DNA from 3 places in the Paraburkholderia sp. IW21 genome. Region 1 is predicted to be linked to each of the others. Evidence: predicted binding sites of a transcription regulator. Region 1 holds the regulator's gene; each other region holds the start of a gene.

Region 1 (7,493 bases):
TTTCTCCACACCAGATAGTTGCGGCGCCACACCGCAATCCAGTTCACGGCGTTCGCGGGGAAAGCGCCGAACGCTTCCTGTTTCGACGGGGTGCCCCCGGGGGTTTCGTAAGTCCGTACGTCCATTGCGTGTCTCTTGCCGTGTCGTTATCGCGATAGAAGGGGGCGAGCTGAGCCGATATCGATTCGCATCAGTCCTGCATCTCGCGTCCGGTGAGCCGCAGGAACACGTCTTCCAGATTTGCCGGGCGATGCAGATAGCGCAGATCGGCGCGCTGCTTGAGCCGCGCATGCACCGGCTGCGCGTCGTTCACGTAGCAGAACAGCGTCTCGCCGCTGATCTCGGTGCGCTCGACAAGCGGCGCCAATTCATCGCGCAACGCAACCGGATCGGGTCCGAAGATCTCGATCACGTCGCAGCCGATCTCGGATGCGATCAACGCGCGCGGCGCGCCTTCGGCGATCTTGCGCCCTTCTTCGATCACGCACAGGCGGTGGCAAAGCCGTTCGGCTTCCTCCATGAAATGCGTGGTGAGCAGAATGGTCTTGCCGCGCGCGAGCAGCGAGCGCAGCCGTTCCCAGATCAGATGGCGCGCTTGGGGATCGAGGCCGGTGGTCGGCTCGTCCATGATCAACACGTCAGGATCGTTGACGAGCGCGCGAGCCAGCGTGAGGCGCCGCTTCATGCCGCCCGACAGTTCGCTCACGCGTGCATCCGCCTTGCTTTCGAGGCGAGCGAATTCGAGCAGCGACGGCACCATCGCGCGGCATTGCGCCGCGCTCAGGCCAAAGTAGCGGCCGAACACCAGCAGGTTTTCGCGGACCGTGAAATCAGGATCGAGATTGTCGAACTGCGGCACCACGCCGACGCGCGCTCGCGCCACGCGCGCACGACCGGGAATTGGCTCGCCGCACAGGCGGATCGTGCCGGCATCCGGCGCGGCGATGCCGAGCAGCATGCGCAAGGTGGTGGTTTTGCCCGCGCCGTTCGGACCGAGCAGGCCGAAACATTCGCCGGCGTTTACATGAAACGATAGTCCGTCGACGACCGTCTTTTCGCCGTAGCTTTTTTTAACCTGGTGGAATTCAATGGCGGCTTCAGACATGGATCGATCAAGGCTCCGGGAAACGACGCAAATAGCCGGTAAGGTCGCTCATTCTATGGCATCGGCCGACGGGAGTTGGCGGCCGTCCAACGGTCCACACAGCAGTTTTTGCGCTGCGACATAAGATCGCCGAGAACCCGAACCCAGCGCGCACCTGTTTAGGGCGCACTTAGCGTTTTCCATCCCTTGCAACCTGAATTGCGGCGCACCATGATTCACTAAGACCGCGCTTTCCGCGGTAAGGGAGAAAACGATGGCGAGCTACCAAAAAATCCTGCTGTGCTACGACGGCTCGCGCGAAGGCCGCAAAGCGCTACGTTGCGGCGCCGACCTGGCGCTGGACCTGAAAGCGGAAACGCATTTGCTGTCCGTGGTCGACATGCGTTCGAGCATTGCGCAAAGTGCGGGCCTGTTGACCGACGTGGCCTGCGGCAGCTTCGAAAAGACAGCCCGCGACATCCTGCAGGAAGGGGTGGACTGGCTGACCGAGCGCGGCGTAACCGCGCAAGGGCATTTTGCGTTCGGCTACCCGATCGACGAGATTGCAAACCTTGCCAATGAATTGCATGTCGACCTCGTGGTGGTGGGTCACCGTTGCCGCACTGGTCTATCACGATGGTGGATGGGCGCGGGGAATACACCGCTGCTCGACCGGGTCTCGTGCAGCATTCTGGTGGCGTGTTCTTCCGCGCAGGAGGAGCAGCAAGCGGCGGCTTGATGCCTGGCATTCTGGGCGCGTGGGCTGAAATTACTCGTTCAAGTTGACTGCGGCCAGCTTCCACGTGAATAAACCTTCGCGCCGCAAGATCGCCGAATAACGCGCATCGCCAGCGCCATGCTGGTAAGTGACGACGAACTCGTTGAGGCCGCGATAGCCCGCGGTTGTCTGCGGCGGTTGCGGTGGCGTGGCACTGTTCTCGCTGTTGGCGCTGTTGGCTGCGCTGTTTGCGGAAGTGCCCACGGCGGGGGCCGCAGGGGTTGGCGCCGACGCATTTTCAGCGGCAGGCGGTACAGGCGGCCGTTCGCCAGGATCGCCGCGCGGCGGCATGCCGTTCAGCAATGCCGCAACGCCGTCTGGGGTTGCATAAGCGTCAACCAGCGGACCGATCAAGGCCACGCCGATCATGGCGCCGATTGCGGCTAATGGATTGCCGTTGCCATGCGCCTCGAACCGGCGCGTCAGCAAACCGGCGACCTGCTGCTTCAGGCTCTCGCGCAACGCGGGAAAGTCGACGTATTGATTGACCGTTTGCGCATCGCGCGCATCTGCCGCGCGTTTGAGATTGTTCAGCGCCATATAGGGCGACGCGTAACCGAAGCCCAACGCGGCGATCACCGCAATCACAATCAGAGTGACGATCAGCGGCCGGGTGGCGCTGCGCCTTGTGCGTGTTGAAACTGCCATCGAATGGGACTCTCCATCAAGTGTGATCTAACGTGGACCGTGGCCACGCGAAAACGATCCCATTCAATGTGATATTGGGAAGGGCGCGGGCCGCGCGAAAAAACTTCGCGCGGCCCGCCGCACATCCACCGCGCGCTCGCCGCATACCTTACGACTCGAACACTGCGCCATGCACGTTGGCTTCGTCGGCGATGCAGCGATCGATCATGCGGCACACGGCGTCGACTGTGCCGACCATGATCAGCCGCGACGGCCCGTGATAGACCCGCACCGGTGCGCGACGCGCCGGTTCAGCCGTATTCAGCCCCGAATTCAACGACACGCGAGCAAATGCCGGCAACGCCGACGGCAAGCTCGATATGCCGGCGGGCGCGTCGAACAGCGACGGAGCGCTGGCCGTGGACGCCTCGATCAATGAGCAAGACACCAGCTTGCGCAGGTGGCGCAAACGACCAAACTGGCGAAAAGGCAGCAGGCGGGCAAGGCGTTCCATGAGTCTCTCCAGGCGATTCAACGTTGGGGCAGCTTCGGTTTGGCGGACGAGCGGGTGAACGGAGGGTTAGAACTCGCCGGGGCGGATCAGCCCAACGGCGATACCCTCCAGCGCGAATTCCGCACTGCCGGTTTCAACGAAGATGTTGTCGTAATCAGGGTTCTCGGCGATCAGCTCAAGGCCGTTCGGCCGGCGCTTCAGGCGCTTGACCGTCACGTCGTCGCCGAGACGCGCGATGATGATCTGGCCGTCTTTGGCTTCGCTTTTCTTCTGCACCGCGAGCAGGTCGCCGTCGAAGATGCCGGCGTCGCGCATGGACAGCCCGCGCACCTTCAGCAGGTAATCGGGCTTGCTCGAGAACAGCGCCGGGTCGCAGACGTAGTGCTGCGAGATATGTTCTTGCGCGAGGATCGGGCTACCTGCGGCAACCCGGCCGATCAGCGGTAGCGACAGTTGCATGATGCTGGCGTGCGGCAGCGTGAACTGATACGGCGAATCGTCCGGGCCGGCCAGCAGGCGAATGCCGCGCGACGCGCCCGCCGCGAGTTCGATCACACCCTTGCGGGCAAGCGCGCGCAGATGTTCTTCTGCCGAGTTGGCCGAGCTGAAACCCAGTTCGGCGGCGATCTCCGCGCGGGTGGGCGGAAAGCCGGTGCGTTCGATGGCTCGGCGGATCAGATCGAAAACCTGCTGCTGTCGTGCGGTGAGTTTTGTCATGGCCACTGTATGTATGAACAGGTGACTGTATTTTTATACAGTATTCGGCGCAATTCAAGCTTTACTTTAAGTTCGTGGCCTGGAAGGACGTTCCAGCGCCGATAACCCGCGCTCTAACACCTGCTTTCGTGCCGCAACGCCTTATCCAGCTGCCATTACCACTTTTGCGTATTAAAAAATGAAGAAACATTATTTTTAATGATGAAAGCGCTTCGATAGACTGGCCTCCGAGTTGGCGCTCATGTGCACGTGACCGCGACGTAGGACCACCAGACGCTGTTTCAGCGGACCACAACGCGGAGAAAGTTGGCATGAACCATCAAGGCACGGGGCTGGCAAGCAGGACCAAAAAACTTATCGCGGCGCTCGCACTTGGCGCGGCGACGGCGGTTGGCGTGATGGCGCAGGCACACGCTGCGGACACGACGCTCCTGAACGTGTCGTACGACCCGACCCGGGAGTTGTACCAGGACGTCAATCAGGCATTCGGCAAGGAATGGAAGGCGAAGACGGGCGAGACGATCACCTTCAGGCAGTCGCACGGCGGCTCGGGCGCGCAAGCACGCTCGGTGCTGGACGGCCTGCAGGCGGACGTCGTGACTTTGGCGCTCGCCTACGACATCGACGCGCTGGCTAACAAGGGTTTGCTGGACAAGGGTTGGCAAAAGCGTTTGCCGGACAACGCATCGCCGTACACCTCGACGATCGTGTTCCTCGTGCGCAAGGGCAATCCGAAGCACATCAAGGATTGGGACGATCTGACGAGGCCAGGTGTGTCGATCGTGACGCCGAACCCGAAGACCTCGGGCGGCGCGCGCTGGAACTACCTGGCGGCATGGGCCTATGCGGAACATCAGCCAGGCGGCAACGACCAGAAGGCCAGGGAATTCGTCGGCAAGCTCTATAAGAATGCCGGCGTGCTGGACTCGGGCGCACGCGGCGCGACCACCAGCTTCGTGCAACGCGGGATCGGCGACGTGCTGATCGCGTGGGAAAACGAAGCCTTTCTGTCGCTGAAGGAATTCGGCCCGGACAAGTTTGAAATCGTGGTGCCGTCGGTGAGCATTCTGGCCGAGCCGCCGGTTGCCGTGGTGGACAAGGTGGTGGACAAGCACGGCACGCGCAAGCTCGCCGAAGCCTATCTGAACTTCCTGTATAGCGAGCAAGGTCAGGAAATCGCGGCGAAGAACTTCTACCGTCCGCGGTCGAACAAGGTGCCGGCCGAGCTGACCGCGAAGTTTCCGAAGCTGAAGCTGTACACGGTGGACGATTCGTTCGGCGGCTGGGCGAACGCGCAAAAGACGCACTTTGCCGACGGTGGCGTGTTCGATTCGATCTACCAGCCGCAGTAAGCGGCACACGGTGGGACCCGCGCCGTTAGAGGCGCAAGTGTCCACCCAGTCAGGAAGCGCGCCCGCCGGGCGCGCTTTTGGCCAGCCAGGCGGCCAAAAAAGAGCCACCGGTCTCAACCCTGAAAGAGTACTCAGCATGACGACGTTCATCTTCCGAAAACCGAGCGCGTTGCCCGGATTTGGCCTGACACTCGGCATCACGGTGGTTTATCTGAGCCTCGTGGTGCTGATTCCGCTTGCGGCGACCTTCCTCAAGACCGCGACGCTCGACTGGGATCAGTTCGTGCGCGCGGTGAGTTCGCCGCGTGTGCTCGCGTCGTATCGCCTCACATTCTTCTCGGCCCTCGGCGGCGCGCTGATCAACGCCGTGTTCGGCTTCCTGGTCGCATGGGTGCTGGTGCGCTACACGTTCCCGTTCAAGCGCATCGTCGATGCAGTCGTCGATCTGCCGTTCGCGCTGCCGACGTCGGTGGCCGGTATTTCGCTCGCGGCCGTGTATGCGGGTAACGGCTGGATCGGGCAGTATCTCGAGCCGCTCGGCATCAAGATCGCTTTTACGCCGGCCGGTGTGCTGATCGCACTGACCTTCATTGGTTTGCCGTTCGTCGTGCGGACCGTGCAGCCGGTGCTCGAAGAGTTCGAGCGCGAACAGGAAGAGGCCGCCGCGTGCCTCGGCGCATCGCGTTGGCTGACGTTTCGCCGCGTGGTGTTGCCGGCCGTGTTCCCGGCGCTGCTGACGGGTTTCGCTTTGGCGTTTGCGCGCGCGCTCGGCGAATACGGTTCGGTGATTTTCATCGCCGGTAACGTGCCGATGAAATCGGAAATCACGTCGCTGCTGATCATCACCAAGCTCGAGCAATACGACTACGCCGGCGCCACGGCGCTGGCGGTGGTGATGCTGGTCGTGTCGTTCCTGATGCTGCTGTTCATCAATACGCTGCAGTGGTATTTGCAGCGTCGGACGAGCCGTGGCGGAGCCGGCCCGGCGCCTGCCGCCGCGAGCGCGGCTGCAATCGGCGGAGGCGCGCAATGAGCCGCAATTCCATCAATGGCGCCGATACCGCCGCCGTGGCCGTGGCGCCGCGCGTGCCGCTCAACGTCGCGCGCCGGCCCGATCCGGTCTCCGAACACCCTTTCGTTCGCTGGATACTGACCGGCTTCGCGTTGCTGTTTCTCGCGCTGTTTCTGGTCGTGCCGCTCGTCGCCGTGTTCTATCAGGCCTTGAACAAAGGCATCGGTTTCTATCTAGAATCGCTCGCCGATCCGGATGCGTTGTCAGCGATCAAGCTCACCGTGATCACCGCCGCGATTGCCGTGCCGCTGAATCTGGTGTTCGGCCTCGCTGCCTCGTGGTGTATCGCCAGGTTCGAATTCCGCGGCAAGGCATTGCTCACGACGCTGATCGATCTGCCGTTCTCGGTCTCGCCGGTGATCTCCGGTTTGATCTATGTGCTGATGTTCGGCGCGCAAGGCTGGTTCGGCCCGTGGCTGCAGGACCACGACGTGCAGATCATCTTCGCCGTGCCGGGCATCGTGCTGGCGACGATCTTCGTCACGTTCCCGTTCGTCGCGCGTGAGCTGATTCCACTGATGCAGTCGCAAGGCAACGACGAAGAAGAAGCCGCGCACGTGCTCGGCGCATCGGGCTGGCAGATCTTCCGCCGGGTCACGTTGCCCAACGTCAAATGGGGCCTGCTGTACGGCGTGATTCTGTGTAACGCGCGGGCGATGGGCGAGTTCGGCGCGGTGTCGGTGGTGTCCGGCCACATTCGCGGTCAGACGGACACGATGCCGCTGCACGTCGAAATTCTCTACAACGAATACAACTTCTCGGCGGCGTTCGCCGTGGCGTCGGTGCTGGCCTTGCTCGCTCTCGTGACGCTCGGGCTGAAGCTGCTCGCCGAGCGTCATATGTCGGCGGAACGCTCGGCCGCGCGCGATGTGCCGGCGTATGCCGGTCCCATTACGCCGACCTCCGCCTCGCAGTTCGTCAATGCACCGCATGTGTCGCAACACCCGCTCAAGCAAGGAGAGCTGTAATGGGTATCACCGTTCGTAACCTGCAAAAGCGCTTCGGCGATTTCGTCGCGCTCGATAATGTTTCGCTCGACTTCCCGCCGGGCGAACTGGTTGCGCTGCTCGGGCCGTCGGGGTGTGGCAAGACCACCTTGCTGCGGGTGATTGCCGGCCTCGAATACGCGGACGGCGGCCAGGTCGTGCTGCAAGGTCAGGACGTCGCGACGGTGGGTGCACGCGAACGCGACGTCGGTTTCGTGTTTCAGCATTACGCGCTGTTCCGTCACATGACGGTGTTCGAGAACGTTGCCTTCGGTCTGCGGGTGAAGCCACGTATGGAGCGGCCTTCGGAAGCGGTGATTCGCGAGAAGGTGCATGAACTGCTGAAGCTGGTGCAACTCGACT
Region 2 (7,493 bases), on a different contig from region 1:
GGGACGCAAGTTGCATAATCGCGATCGCGCTTTGCCCCTCGCTGGACTCTATCGATTGGTTAAGTAGCGGACTCGGCGAAACGTCGAATGGCCTCGATGGAAAAAGGCCCGGCGACGAGATTCCGCCACTTATCGCGCGTCGCAATCCATTGGCGATGACGGAACTCAGCAGCGTTGACGCCGGGCTGAACTTGAGGAGCGTCTTGATATCCGAGGATGTCCATGACCTCACGGAGGCCGACCTGTCCGGCGCGCCAGTCAGACGCCGCTCGCTTTTCCACGATCTCCGGGCCGATATAGTAATGGAGTGTGATCGCCATCGCCTTTTCGCTCAGCTTAGATTGAGTTGTTATGTATGAACGCACGATCTCAACGAATCGGTTGGGAATCTGGTTGGGGTCGGCGACACGCTGCGCGGATCGGAAGCCCGGAAGGAAAGAGGCTACCGTTGCGATATCCATCTGATGATCTGGTGGCACGCTCTCGAACCAGCTTAGGAAATGTTCAAGGGGAGTTTTGGAATCGGCCATGATAGATTGGGTTGCACTATAAGGGTTTGACCTTTCCAGTCAGGATTTCCCCGCGCCCCTGTCGGAAGCGCCGCTAAACGGGGGCGCACCGGCTCTGCCTGCGTCGCGCAACTCGCGAGCCGATCGCAGCCTGTTGAGTAATGCCTCTTCCAAAGCAGTCGTTACCGAGCGTTCAAGCCGGAGAGACCTGAACCTAGGCGGCTAAAGAGCAGATGGACGTGAGCGTTCATCAATTAAAGAACCTAACGGCTGGCGCGGACCTCGTTGTGACAGAAGCATGATCCGATTATCACTTGCCACCAACGCCCCCACAAGGGAAGCGTCGCGCCCGGCGCGAGGTCGCTCACCGCACCGGCGACCCCGAGGCATCGGAACAGCGGCCCTCTCTTGCTGAAAACTGTCGAACAGAGTTCGAATAGTGGCCGCTACCATAGCGGCAGTTGCGTGCCGTTATGTGTACGTTGGCCGCTGACCGCTCAACCTAGGGTGAAAGATGCCGATAACAAAGACTCGACCTTTAGCAATCGATAGCAAATGAAAGATATCGCAGATGAGAGCCTTTGGACGCGGGTCAAATCCTGGCTATCTGTCAATACGGAAACTGCGGGATGGGCGCTCGTCCAGGTGCTTTATCTTTGCATACCCTTGGTGATAATCTTTTTCTGTTATCTGGAGATAGGCGCGTCACTGCACGATGCGTTCCGTGGACCCGACGCCATGTTCGTCGTTTTCATTGCTTTTTTTGAAGTACTCAGAGACTCATTGAAGAGCCTTCAACTCCAGAAAAAAGGGCACGACGACCAAGACACCATGTTGATCATCGCGGTGGTGTTGCTCGTGGCCTCCGTTATCACCTTATACACGTCCATAGCGGTTACCCAAGGAGCCCTGCCGCATATTGATCGTCAAGGTCTCGGGGACACGACTCAGTTCATGCTCTGGCTGTCACTGGGCTCAGCGTGGTTTTACAAATGTAGGCTCAAGAGTGTCGAACGCCGAGTGGAACGACAAACGAAATCCGCTCCCGTTACCCCGGCCGCAACCTTGGATGGCCTTTGAAAAACCGCTCAATTGGCCGCTTTCCAACCCTCGTTTGTCAGGGTGACGGGGAGCGTTGCTTGCCCCTTACCTGCCACGTCATTTGCGAGGTCCGGGTATGCGGCCCTCAGTTGCTCGTTGACAGCCCATTTGGGGGCGTCGGTGATCTCATATGCGTAGTAGACGGTGGTACCGGTCGCGCTGCCGATCGTCACCGGCGCGTCCCACTTCAGTATCTTGGTCAGCTTTATATTTCCGTAGCAAAAGCGGCCGGTCTGTTGATTCGGATATGGCTGAAACGGCTCACGCACCAAGATCTTTTTGCCCTCGTCGGTAAGGGAGAAAATCGCCTTCTTACGGAAATTGGTCGACGCATTTGGGCCCGCTTCTTTAACTGTCGCTAGCCCCGCGCTCACGAAACCGACGCCGGCGTCGTAGAACGCGTATGGGTTGCCGTGATCCGTTGGCTCCGCCGAGGCCGGCCACGACACGGCGGGCAGGCAGCGCTGCGGGCTTGAGGCCAATTTTTGGTTTACCGCCGCGGTGAAGTTTTCTTCATTCGGGGCTGACTTGTCCGAACAAGCGGTAAGCGACGACATGGCCCCGCCCACGACGGCAAGGGCGAGCACAAAGCGGATTTGCATAACTGGCGTTTGGTGAATCATGAGAACCGGAATCTATCACGGAGCCTAATGATCGGCATCATTTAGAACAACAAAATAATTTCTAATAAATCGTTTTCTTTGTCAATCACAGCAACAGACGAGTTGCACCGGTGCAATGCCGGTTTGCGATGCGACCCCATATTTCTTGAGGATCCACGCTGGCGCCCAGGCTATACTGTGTTTTTATACAGGTGTTTGAGACGGAGAGAGCCATGAATGCCGTCATGCTGCCCGAAACGATTCATTCGGATCTGTGGCGGGGCAATCAACTTGCGCACGTCCGGTCGCGCGTCGTTGACTGCGGCGACGTGAATCTTGCGCGGGAGTTGCCCGGGGGGGGCTGGCCACGTGGCGCACTGACCGATCTGCTTGTGCAGCAGACGGGCTGCGGCGAATTACGGCTGCTTCGTCCTGCATTCGAGCAGTTGTCGACCAGGCCTGTCGCCATGCTGCAACCGCCTCATGACCTTCAGCCGACGGCTCTCGCCTGGTGGGGACTAGATCCTTCAAATGTAATGACGGTCAAAGCGCCCCGCACGGCCGATGCGCTGTGGGCTGCGGAGCAGATTCTGCGCGCAGGCACATGCGGTGCTCTGCTTTTCTGGCAGAGCCACGTGCGGCCCGACTCGCTGCGCCGACTGCATCTGGCCGCACAGGCGTCCGAGTCGCTCTTTTTCGTGTTGCGACCGCTTGCGACGACGCGCGACGCCTCCCCGGCGCCGCTTCGGCTTGCGATCCGGGCCGCGAAAGACGGTGTCGATATCCAGTTCATCAAACGCCGCGGCCCCGCACGCGATGAGCCGCTCTTCGTCCCGCTGACGCCCTCCCCGATTCTGAACGTAAAACGCAATGCAACTGTGGTTAGGCGTCCATCTCCCGTCGCTGTGCCTCGAGGTGTTCCGGCCGAAGTGGTCGCGTGAAACCTCGGACCCAGCCAACGGTATTGCCGTGCTCGAGAAAGAGCGCGTCATCGCCATGGACGCGCGGGCGCGAGAGGCAGGCGTCTGTACGGGCATGCGCCGCGGCGGCGTACTCACGCTTGCGCCCGCTACTGTCATGCATGAGCGCGACAGCGCGGCCGAGGTGAACACGGTGCGCGAGGTCGCCACAGGCCTGTTGAATCTTTCGCCGCAAGTGGTCATCGCGGAGGAAAGCACTGTGCTCGTCGACGTGTCAGCAAGCCTGCGGCTCTTTGGGGGCATCCGCTCGCTGCGCCGCATGGCGCACCGGGTCGTGGATGCTATCGGCATGACCGCGACCGTCAGCGTTGCGCCGACGGGGCAGGCGGCATGGTTGCTTGCGCGCGCTCGTGGCGGTGTCGCACTGTCGCACGATTCTCTCCAACGCGCGTTGGCCGGTTTGCCGGTCGGCCTGCCGCCGTCCGCGCGTCGCCATATGGACTGGCTCACTGGCATTGGCTGCGAAACGGTTGGACAACTGATGCGACTGCCCCGTGCAGGTTTGAAGAAGCGTTGCGGGACAGCGTTGCTGGATCTGCTCGACCGCGCCAATGGAGATGCACCCGAAGTGTACGAATGGTTTGAGACGCCGCCGACCTTTCAGGCGCGCGTGGAACTGCCGGATCGCATCGAACACGCCGAGGCCTGCCTGTTTGCGGCGCGCCGGCTAGTGGTTCAGCTAACCGGCTGGCTGTCGCAGAAGCAGCTTGCCGTGACCCGCATCGTTCTACTGCTCGAGCATGAACGCGGCCGCGATGCGATTGAGCCAACCGCCATCGAAGTTTCGCTCGCGGAACCGACGTGGCGCGAGGATCACCTCGTGCGGTTGCTGAAGGAAAGGCTTACGCGCGTGGAACTTGCGGCCGCCGTCATCGCCCTCCAACTCGTTGTGCAGGAAGTCAGCGAGGCGGAAGCGGCATCCGACTCGCTCTTTCCGGAGCCGGGCGGCACCGCGTCCGATCACGCGCGGTTGCTAGAACTGCTGGTCGCGCGCCTCGGCGCGGAAAATGTGCTGCGCCCGGCGCCGGTAGCTGACCACCGGCCAGAGGTCGCCGCGCGCTGGGTGTCCGTGACGGACAATAAAACAAAGTATGTGCCGCCGGCGAGCGATACGCCGCGGCCGACGTGGCTGCTGGAACAGCCGCTGAAGCTGCTAATGCGCGGCGAACGCCCCTTCTACGGCACGCCGCTGCGCACCGTGTCGTCCGGCGAGCGCGTTGAAGCAGGCTGGTTCCAGGGCGAGGCGGTCACCCGCGACTACTTCCTCGCGGAAGCCGACGACCACATCTGCTACTGGATCTTCCGGGAGCGGATCGGTGCGGTCGACGAGGATGAGCCGCGCTGGTATCTGCATGGTCTCTTCGGATAGGCCATGTCGTATCTGTCGTTCGCCCTGCCCGGCTATGCCGAGTTGCAGTGCTTCTCCAACTTCACGTTCCTTCAGGGCGCGTCACATGCCGAGGAATTGGCCGCGCGCGCGGCGCAACTCGGGTATGAGGCGATCGCTGTCACCGACGAATGCTCGCTCGCTGGCATCGTGCGCGCGCACGTCGCGGCGAAAGAAGCGGGCATCAAGCTGCTCGTCGGCGCGCATTTCCGGCTGACCAATTCGGACGGCTCTCCTGCCCTTGCCTTCACGGCGATCGCACAGAATCGCGAAGGGTACGGCAACCTGTCTGAACTGATTACGCTCGCACGCACGCGCACGGCCAAGGGCACGTACCTGCTCTATCCGCACGATCTCGACCATCCAGACCCGCCGTATGCGCACTTGCGAGCCCTGTCCGACTGCCTGATCATCCTGACGCCCGAATTCCCGGCGAAGGAAGCGCGCCTCGACGCGCAGGCCGAATGGGCTGCACGCACGTTTGGCGAAAATCGCTGCTGGATGGGCCTGACCTTGCACGCGCGGGCGCTGGATGACATTCACCGCAATGTCGTGCTCGATGTCGCCGAGCGACATGGTCTGAACGTCGTCGCGACAGGTCAGGTACTCATCCACGTGCGATCGCGCAAGCCTCTACAGGACACGCTCACCGCCATCCGGCTTAACCGCCCGGTCGCGGAATGCGGCTTTGAACTCGCGCCCAACGCCGAACAGCATCTGCGCTCGCGTTTGCGGCTTGCCAACGTCTATCCAGCGGAGGCGCTCGCGCAGACGTTGAACATCGCCGCCCGGTGCTCGTTCGTGCTGGACGAACTGCGCTATGAATACCCAGACGAACTGGTGCCGCCCGGCACGACTCCAACCGACTACCTGCGCGGCGAAACCTATCTGGGGGCGCAGCGCCGCTATCCACGCGGCATTCCGCACAACGTGCAAGTGCAGATCGAACACGAACTCGCGCTGATTTCGGACCTGAAATACGAGCCGTATTTCCTGACGGTGTACGACATCGTGCGCTTCGCGCGCAACGAGGGAATCCTGTGTCAAGGGCGTGGCTCCGCTGCCAACTCCGCCGTGTGCTATTGCCTTGGCGTCACCGAGGTCGACCCGGCGCGTAGCAGCATGCTGTTCGAGCGGTTCATCAGCAAGGAGCGCGGCGAACCACCGGACATCGACGTGGACTTCGAGCACCAGCGCCGCGAGGAAGTCATCCAGTACATTTACCGGAAGTACTCCCGCACGCGCGCGGCTCTGGCGGCCGCAGTGACGACCTACCGGCCCCGCTCCGCGATCCGCGATTCTGGCAAGGCGCTTGGCATCGACCCTGTCATCGTTGACCGCGTCGCGAAGGAACATCACTGGTTCGATTCGAGCGCGGATCTGACAAGACGTTTCGTGGACAGCGGCCTTGATCCCGAGACGCCGATGATCCAGCAGTGGGCGACACTTGCCGCGCAGCTGCTCAGCTTTCCGCGTCATCTGTCGCAGCACACGGGCGGCTTCGTGATCGCGCGCGGCAAGTTGTCCCGTCTCGTGCCGGTTGAGAATGCGTCGATGCCGGATCGCACCGTGATCCAGTGGGACAAGGACGATCTGGAAGCGCTCGGCCTGCTGAAGATCGATGTCCTCGCACTTGGCATGCTGTCGGCGATCCGCCGCGCCCTCGAGCTCGTATCGCAGCAGCGCGGCGAGCCGTTCGAAATGCAGGACATCCCGCCCGAGGACGGAGCGACTTACGACATGATCTGCGCGGCCGACACGGTTGGCGTATTCCAGATCGAGTCGCGTGCCCAGATGAGCATGCTGCCGCGATTGAAACCGCGCGAGTTCTACGATCTCGTGATCGAAGTCGCGATCGTGCGGCCGGGCCCGGTTCAGGGCGGCATGGTGCATCCGTATCTGCGGCGGCGTCAGGGCATCGAGCCCGTCTCCTACCCGAGCCCCGAAGTCGAGCAGGCACTGAAACGCACGCTCGGCGTGCCGATCTTTCAGGAGCAGGTTATGCAGGTTGCGATGCTCGCGGCAGGTTTCAGCGCCGGCGAAGCTGATCAGCTGCGCCGCGCTATGGCGGCATGGAAGCGCAAGGGTGGCCTGCAGCACTATCATGACCGGATCGTCGAAGGCATGCTTCAGCGCGGCTACGACCGTGAATTCGCCGAGTCCATCTTTGCCCAGATCCAGGGCTTCGGCGAGTACGGCTTTCCTGAAAGTCACGCGGCGAGCTTCGCCCTTCTCGTCTACGCAAGCTGCTGGCTTAAGCGCCATGAACCCGCAGCGTTCCTCTGCGCGATGCTGAACAGCCAGCCGATGGGCTTTTACTCGCCTTCGCAGCTTGTACAGGACGCGAAGCGCCACGGCGTTGGCGTGCTGCCGGTTGACGTGACCATCAGCGGTTGGGATTCGGCCATGGAAGGCGATGGCAGTATGGCGCCCGTGCGGCTCGGCATGTCCGTTGTTCGCGGCATGCGCGAGGAAACTGCCAGGCGCATTGAGGCGGCACGCGCAGCCAGGCCGTTTCGCGACGTCGCCGATCTTGCCAACCGCGCTCAACTCGACCGCCACGACCTGCAGGTGCTGGCGGCAGCGAACGCGCTCAAGCCGCTCTCCGGGGACCGCAGGCAGGCGCTGTGGGCGGCAGTCGCCGCGGTGCCCGATAAGGATCTGTTGCGCGCAACGACACGCGAGGAAGAGGCGCCGGCACTCACGGCTCCGACGGAAGGACAGGACCTGATCGCGGACTACCGCTCGACTGGTCTCACTCTCGGCCGTCATCCGCTTGCACTGCTGCGCGAAAAGCTGCTGTCCATGCGGCTGATGCCCGCCGAAGCGCTGACGCGCTACCGCAACGGACAGCTCGCGCGGGGATGCGGGATTGTGACGGTGCGGCAGCGCCCCGGCACCGCAAACGGCGTGA
Region 3 (7,493 bases), on a different contig from region 1:
ATCGCGAAGATCAGCAGTCGCTTGACGCTCAGCCGGTCGGAGAGCCAGCCGGTGAGTGGCGTGGCGATCGCGGCGGCGACGATGTACGAAGTCAGCACCCATGTGATCTCATCCTGCGACGCGGACAGCGTGCCCTGCATGTGCGGCAACGCGACGTTGGCGATGGTGCTGTCGAGCGTCTGGATCAGCGTCGCGAGCATGATCGAGACGGTGATCATCGGCCGGTTGAGCGGCGCGGCGGCGCTCGTCGGCGGGGAGTCGGAGGACATGGGGAGTGGGGTCTTCGATATAATAAGCATGCTTAGTATATCGGCTGCACGGGCGTGCGCCCACCAGGAATTATGCCGAGCCCGAATTGCGTCCGTGTCGACGATGACAGACCCAAGCCTTTCGTATAATCCGCGCATGACAACCCAACTCGAAGAACGTTTCGGCTTTCTGATTTCCGACGTCGGCCGGCTGACGGGCAAGCGTTTCGACGATCTCGCGAAGTCATCGGTCGATTTGACGCGCGCGCAATGCCGCGTGCTGGCCAACCTCGCCCATTACGGCGACGTCAATCAGGCGCGGCTCGCGGATCTGCTCGAAGTCGCGCCGATTTCGGCGGGGCGCTTGCTGGACCGCATGGAGGAGGGCGGCTGGATCGAGCGCACGGCCAATCCGCAGGATCGCCGCGAGCGCCAGGTGCGCATGACGCCGAAGGCCGAGCGCACGCTCGGCAAGGCGCGCAAAGTGGGCGATGAAGTCGCGCTCGAAGCGCTGAACGGTTTTACCGACGAAGAGGCGAAGCAACTCATCGGGTTGCTGCAACGGGTGCGCGGTAACCTGAGCCGGTTGGTGGATCGGTGAAGCCCCGCCGGCTGAACTGAGTCTGCCGACGGTTGCCATGCATGAAGCCGGCTGCGCTCGCGAGTGAGAGTGTAGAGCGCTGACTGCCGCGAGCGCTCGGCTACTTGACTTCGGAGGCTGCCGCCGCGCCCGACGGCTGGACCAATTCGAAGCAGGCGGCTGATACGGCCGGCGTTTTCGTTTTCGGTTCCGGTTGCTGCGGATCGATGCATTTGAAGGCGCTCTGATCGCGCTGGACGAAAATCGTATCGGCGGAGCCGGCATCGCCGTGGGCACGGTTCACTACCGCGACGATTTTGTAGCCGTCCTGCAGCAACGTCGAAAGCGTGATCGGACTGGCGCGCCACTGGCTGTCGGGCGGTGTTTGAGCGTTGACGGTGAGCGCGGACGCAGCGCCCAGAAATGTGATGGAAGCGGTGGCCACGGCGAGCGTGGCAGTGCGGAACGTCATCAAGAAACCTCCTTGAAGTTGCTGTTTGGAAAGCCAAAACAAAAAAGCCGCTGACCTTGTGGATCAGCGGCTTTTTCTTGCAACTGGTGGCGAATCAGGGACTCGAACCCCGGACCTGCGGATTATGATTCCGTCGCTCTAACCAACTGAGCTAATTCGCCGAAAGAAGCGAGATTATGAGGATAGGGCTGGGGGCTGTCAACCCCCGCCACGCAAGTTTTTTAAATTGCCCTGTCCGTCAACCGTGTCAGTCCCTCGCGTAAATGTCCGAGTCCTTGGTTTCCTTGACGAACAACATGCCGATCACGAAGGTGATGAGCGCGATCACGATCGGATACCACAGCCCCGAGTAGATGTTGCCCTTCGCCGCGACGATCGCGAATGCGGTTGCCGGCAGGAAGCCGCCGAACCAGCCATTGCCGATGTGATACGGCAGCGACATCGAGGTGTAGCGGATGCGCGTCGGGAACATTTCCACCAGCATCGCGGCGATCGGCCCGTACACCATGGTCACGTAGATCATCATGATCGTCAGGATCACCACGCTCATCGGCCAGTTGATCTGCGACGGATCGGCCTTCGGCGGGTAGCCGGCGGTTTTCAGCGTCGTGGCGAGGGTCTTGTCGAACACTTTGCCCTGGTCTTTCGCGTCGGCTGCCTTGCCGTCATAGGTGTTGATCACGGTATCGCCGACCTTGATCTCGGCCAGCGTGCCCGCCGGCGCGGCGACGTTCTCGTAGTTCAAGCCTGCCTTCGACAGCGCGCTCTTTGCGATATCACACGAGCTCGTGAACTTTGCCGTGCCGACCGGGTTGAACTGGAACGAGCACTCGTCCGGATTCGCGATCACGACGATCGGTGCCTTGGCTGTAGCAGCCTCCAGTGCCGGGTTCGTGTAGTGCGTGAGCGCCTTGAACAGGGGAAAGTAGGTACAGGCGGCGATCAGCAGGCCGGCCATGATGATCGGCTTGCGGCCGATGCGATCCGACAGCGAGCCGAAGAACAGGAAAAACGGCGTACCGATCAGAAGCGCGACGGCGATCAGGATGTTGGCGCTGGTGCCGTCGACCTTCAGCGTCTGCGTCAGGAAGAACAGCGTGTAGAACTGACCCGTGTACCAGACCACGGCCTGGCCGGCGGTCAGGCCGATCAGCGCGATAATCACGATCTTCAGGTTCTTCCATTGACCGAACGCTTCGGTCAGCGGCGCCTTCGAAGTCTTGCCTTCCGCCTTGATGCGCTCGAACACCGGCGACTCATGCAGTTGCAGGCGAATCCACACCGACACGCCAAGCAGGATGATTGACGCGATGAACGGAATGCGCCAGCCCCAGTCGCCGAATGCGTCTTCGCCCATGGTCTTGCGCACGCCGAGAATCACCAGCAGAGACAGGAACAGACCGAGCGTGGCGGTCGTCTGGATCCATGCGGTGTAGAAGCCGCGGCGTCCCCGTGGCGCATGTTCCGCGACGTAGGTTGCCGCACCGCCGTACTCGCCGCCGAGCGCGAGACCTTGCAGCATCCGCATCGCGATGAAGATCACCGGCGAGGCAATGCCGATCGACGCATAGCCCGGCAGGAAGCCGACCAGGAACGTCGACAGACCCATGATCACGATCGTGATGAGGAACGTGTATTTGCGCCCGACCATATCGCCGAGGCGCCCGAACACGATCGCGCCGAACGGCCGCACTGCGAAGCCCGCAGCGAAGCTGAGCAGCGTGAAGATGAAGGCGGCAGTCGGATTGACGCCGGAGAAAAAGCTTTTGCTGATGAAGATCGCGAGCGAGCCGGCCAGATAGAAGTCGTACCACTCGAAAACAGTACCTAGCGACGACGCGAAAATCACCCGCTTCTCTTCGTGCGTCATCGGCACGTGCGAGATTTGCCCGCCAACGGTAGCCATATGTTGTCTCCAATATTGATATGTACACGCGGTCCGCCGGCAGAGGCGTTCCCGTGGAATCGATTATTGGAGTGGAAACTTACGGTGTACTGACGTGGCGGGGTGAAATGGACGCTTCGGTGTGTTGACGGAAATTCGTCCAAAATCTGTCAACTGACATCCAAATTATTTCAACGTGCGGATAAGTTGTCTCTATATGGTGGGTTCTGATGGGTGGGTGCGAGCGGTCCTAGGGTAAGTCCCGTGCCCGTTCGAGCACCTGTAAGCTGACACGCACGAGCGTTCCAGCAAGCCGCGGCGAGGTTTGATAGACGTTATCCTCGATCGTCAGCTCGCCGCCGTGCATGGTCGTGATCTCGCGAACAATGGCGAGCCCAAGACCGCTGCCGTCACCTTCACGGCCGAGAATCCGGTAAAAGCGCTCGACCACCCGCGAGCGCTCGGTCGCCGGAATGCCGAGCCCGGTGTCTTCCACTTCCAGATGCACGCGCCGCGCCGTCGCGTCATGCCGCACGCGTACGGTGATGCGGCCGCCGGCCGGCGTGTAGCGGATCGCGTTGTCGATCAGATTCGACAGCATTTCACGCAGCATGACCGGATTGCCGTCGACTTCGACCGGCTCTTCGGGCGCTTCGTAGCCGAGGTCCATCTGCTTGGCGAGCGCGGCCTGCACCCAGTCGCGCACGGCATGACGTGCCATCTCCGTCACCTCGACCGGTGTGAAAATTTGCCCCGACATGCGGTTTTCCGCGCGCGCCAGCGCCAGCAACTGGGTGACGAGGCGCGCCGCCTGTTCCGAGCTGGTGGCGATCTGCTCGAGCGAGCGGTGGACTTCCGCGGAGGCGTCTTGTCGCAACGCCAGTTCGGCCTGGGTGCGCAGCCCGGCCAGCGGCGTTTTCATCTGATGCGCGGCGTCTGCGATGAAGCGCTTTTGCAGCTCCATGTTCTGTTCGAGGCGCGTCAGCAGATCGTTGAACGACGTCACCAGCGGCTCGATTTCCGGTGGCGCGCGGCGTGCCTCGAGCGGCGACAGATCGTCCGGGCGGCGCGCCCGGATGTGCGCCTGCAGGGCGTGCAAGGGAGCCAGCCCGCGCGACAGGCCGAACCACACCAGCAGGATCGCCAGCGGCAGGATCACGAACTGCGGCAGGATCACGCCTTTGATGATGTCGTTGGCGAGCTGGCTGCGTTTGTCGAGCGTTTCGGCGACCTGTACCAGTACCGGCTGGGCGCCGGGCGTCTGCGGAAACTCGACGGTCGTATAGGCGACGCGGATATCGTTGCCGCGCAGCACGTCGTCGCGGAATTCGACAAGGCCCGGCGGCGGCCGGTCTTCCTCGTGCGGCAGCGGCATGTCGCGCTCGCCGCCCACCAGTTCGCCGCGCGTGCCGAGCACCTGATAGAACACGCTGTCGACGTTATCGGCGCGCAGAAAGTCGCGCGTGGAGTCGGGTAGCGACAACTCCGCCACGCCGTTGATCGGGTGGATCTGGCGGGCGAGCACATAGGCGTCGGTTTCGAGCGCGCGGTCGAAGGGGCCGTTGGCGATCGACTTGGCGACCAGATAGGTGACCGCGAGGCTCATCGGCCACAGCAGCAGTAGCGGCGCCAGCATCCAGTCGAGGATCTCGCCGAACAGCGAGCGGGGACGCGCTTCGGCAGCGGCTTCGGTTTCGTCGGGCGGGGCGAACGGATTCGCGTAGCGCTCGTCGCGCGCCTCGTCGAGGTCCGCCGCGTGCGCCGTAGCGCGGTCTGCGCGTGCGGACATGGGCGTCCTCTATTTGTAGTGGTGGCTCGCCGGCATCGCGCCGGAGGGCGGCGAGGCGGTCGGGTCGGGCTCGGCGGGTGCCTGCGTCACGATCGCGTTGGCGTTCACGTTCGGGGGCAGTGCGGCTTTCTCGAGGCAATAGCCGAGGCCGCGTACGGTGATGATGCGCACGCCGCTCGGCTCGATCTTCTTGCGCAGCCGGTGCACGTAGACCTCAATCGCGTTGTTGCTGACTTCTTCGCCCCATTCGCACAGATGGTCGACGAGCTGTTCCTTCGACACCAGCCGGCCGATCCGTTGCAGCAGCACTTCGAGCAGACCCAGTTCGCGCGCCGAGAGGTCGATCACCTGCTCATTGACATAGGCGATCCGGCCGACCTGATCGAACGACAGCGAGCCATGCCGGACCACCGTCGGGCCGCCGCCCGCACCGCGCCGCGTCAGAGCGCGCACGCGTGCTTCGAGTTCGTTGAGCGCGAAGGGTTTGGCCATGTAATCGTCGGCGCCGAGGTCGAGGCCTTTGACGCGTTCGTCGACGCTGTCCGCGGCGGTCAGGATCAGCACCGGCATGTTCGAATTGCGCGCGCGCAGGCGGCGCAGCACCTCAAGCCCGGACATGCGCGGCAGGCCCAGATCGAGAATCAGCAGGTCGAAAGTCTGCATCGACAAGGCGGTGTCCGCTTCGACGCCGCTCTTCACGTGATCGACGGCATAGGCCGATTGGCGGAGTGATCGAATCAGACCGTCCGCGAGTATGCTGTCGTCTTCGGCAATCAGAATTCGCATGGTGCGCCAACCTGGCCTTGCCGGCACCGTGGGGTGTCCCCCGGCGCACAGCGGTCTCCGAAATTATTGTGGGTAGTTGGGCAGTGCGACGGTAAAAATGCGCGTTCGCATGAGAATCGCGCTTGCCAAAACTACTGTTTTTTTATACAGTGTCTGGGTTTCGTGTGCTGTCCTCTAAGAACGGGCTGCACATCTGCCTCAGACGCCGTTCATCATAGCAAAGGACGATTCATGGAAGAAAGCAAGAAAGGCTCGGCTGGACTGACTGCTGAAAAGAGCAAGGCACTCGCTGCCGCACTCGCGCAGATCGAAAAGCAGTTCGGCAAAGGGTCGGTCATGCGGCTCGGCGCAGGTGAGGCGGTCGAAGATATCCAGGTGGTCTCAACGGGATCACTCGGCCTCGACATCGCGCTGGGCGTCGGCGGTTTGCCGCGTGGCCGTGTGGTCGAAATTTATGGTCCGGAATCGTCCGGTAAAACCACGCTGACGTTGCAAGTCATCGCCGAAATGCAGAAGCTCGGCGGCACGGCAGCGTTTATCGACGCGGAACACGCGCTGGATATCCAGTACGCGGGCAAGCTCGGCGTGAACGTCAACGACCTGCTGGTTTCGCAACCGGACACCGGCGAGCAGGCGCTTGAAATCGCCGATGCGCTGGTGCGTTCGGGCTCGATCGACATGATCGTGATCGACTCGGTCGCGGCGCTGGTGCCGAAGGCTGAAATCGAAGGCGAAATGGGCGACTCGCTGCCGGGTCTGCAAGCGCGTCTGATGTCGCAAGCGTTGCGCAAGCTCACTGGCACGATCAAACGCACCAACTGCCTTGTGATCTTCATCAACCAGATCCGTATGAAGATCGGTGTGATGTTCGGCAACCCGGAAACCACCACGGGCGGCAACGCGCTGAAATTCTACGCGTCGGTGCGTCTGGACATTCGCCGGATCGGGTCGATCAAAAAGAACGACGAAGTGATCGGTAACGAAACGCGGGTGAAGGTGGTGAAGAACAAGGTTGCGCCGCCGTTCCGCGAAGCGATTTTCGACATTCTGTACGGCGAGGGCATTTCCCGTCAGGGCGAAGTCATTGACCTGGGTGTGCAAGCGAAGATCGTCGACAAGGCCGGCGCCTGGTACAGCTACAACGGCGAACGTATTGGTCAGGGTAAGGACAACGCGCGCGAATTCCTGCGCGAAAATCCGGACATCGCTCGTGAGATCGAAAACCGTATCCGCGAATCGCTGGGCGTGAATGCCATGGCGGAAGTGACGACCGGCGCGGCCGCTGAAGTCGCGGGCGAAGAAGAGTAATCAGCACGTGATACGCAAGGGCCGGCCGTTGTCCAACGCTGGGCGCAACGCGGACGGCCCGCGTGACGGTGACGACGATTCGACCGAATCGTCGTCTTCAACCTCGTCACCAACATCCTCGTCATCGACCTCCCGGTCCACCCGTTCGTTTGGGCGGTCATCGGGAAACTCGTCTGGAAGTTCATTCGGCAAGTCCTCTGGAAGCTCGTTCGGGCGTTCCACCTCGCGTTCGCCACGCTATCCGGCCGGCAACTCATCGCCCCAGCGCTCATGCGCGTCAGATCCCGATTCCTTGGCCGCAAACGGCGACGCCGATCCCTTCGAGTCCTTCGACGCGCACGATCGCGCCGCAGGTCGTCAGCCCGAGTCTGACTCTTCCCCGCAAGCTGCAGCGGACCCGTCGGAAACCACGTACACCCGCTCGC

Evidence for each region. The regulator LexA, encoded in region 1, represses DNA repair genes until DNA is damaged. The targets are predictions, from matches to a motif close to ACTGTATNNNNATACAGT.
Region 2: the regulator LexA is predicted to act here: its motif matches at 2,408-2,425, upstream of imuA (translesion DNA synthesis-associated protein ImuA).
Region 3: the regulator LexA is predicted to act here: its motif matches at 5,894-5,911, upstream of recA (recombinase RecA).

The regions. Positions count from the first base shown of each region.
Region 1 covers NZ_JBGGWA010000008.1:269,937-277,429, reverse strand. Annotated here, with positions in the region: gene ACAX43_RS20555 (ABC transporter permease) at 1-125, opposite strand, end outside; gene nodI (nodulation factor ABC transporter ATP-binding protein NodI) at 191-1,105, opposite strand; gene ACAX43_RS20545 (universal stress protein) at 1,359-1,823, shown strand; gene ACAX43_RS20540 (DUF2939 domain-containing protein) at 1,854-2,510, opposite strand; gene ACAX43_RS20535 (hypothetical protein) at 2,659-3,003, opposite strand; gene lexA (transcriptional repressor LexA) at 3,070-3,720, opposite strand; gene ACAX43_RS20525 (sulfate ABC transporter substrate-binding protein) at 4,032-5,072, shown strand; gene cysT (sulfate ABC transporter permease subunit CysT) at 5,209-6,105, shown strand; gene cysW (sulfate ABC transporter permease subunit CysW) at 6,102-7,112, shown strand; gene ACAX43_RS20510 (sulfate/molybdate ABC transporter ATP-binding protein) at 7,112-7,493, shown strand, end outside.
Region 2 covers NZ_JBGGWA010000013.1:63,328-70,820, reverse strand. Annotated here, with positions in the region: gene ACAX43_RS26810 (hypothetical protein) at 60-530, opposite strand; gene ACAX43_RS26805 (hypothetical protein) at 1,065-1,589, shown strand; gene ACAX43_RS26800 (hypothetical protein) at 1,598-2,233, opposite strand; gene imuA (translesion DNA synthesis-associated protein ImuA) at 2,446-3,153, shown strand; gene ACAX43_RS26790 (DNA polymerase Y family protein) at 3,083-4,561, shown strand; gene ACAX43_RS26785 (error-prone DNA polymerase) at 4,565-7,493, shown strand, end outside.
Region 3 covers NZ_JBGGWA010000002.1:530,135-537,627, reverse strand. Annotated here, with positions in the region: gene ACAX43_RS06310 (DHA2 family efflux MFS transporter permease subunit) at 1-269, opposite strand, end outside; gene ACAX43_RS06305 (MarR family winged helix-turn-helix transcriptional regulator) at 406-849, shown strand; gene ACAX43_RS06300 (hypothetical protein) at 950-1,300, opposite strand; tRNA gene ACAX43_RS06295 (tRNA-Met) at 1,385-1,461, opposite strand; gene ACAX43_RS06290 (MFS transporter) at 1,548-3,206, opposite strand; gene ACAX43_RS06285 (sensor histidine kinase N-terminal domain-containing protein) at 3,436-4,974, opposite strand; gene ACAX43_RS06280 (response regulator) at 4,984-5,760, opposite strand; gene recA (recombinase RecA) at 5,992-7,068, shown strand; gene recX (recombination regulator RecX) at 7,361-7,493, shown strand, end outside.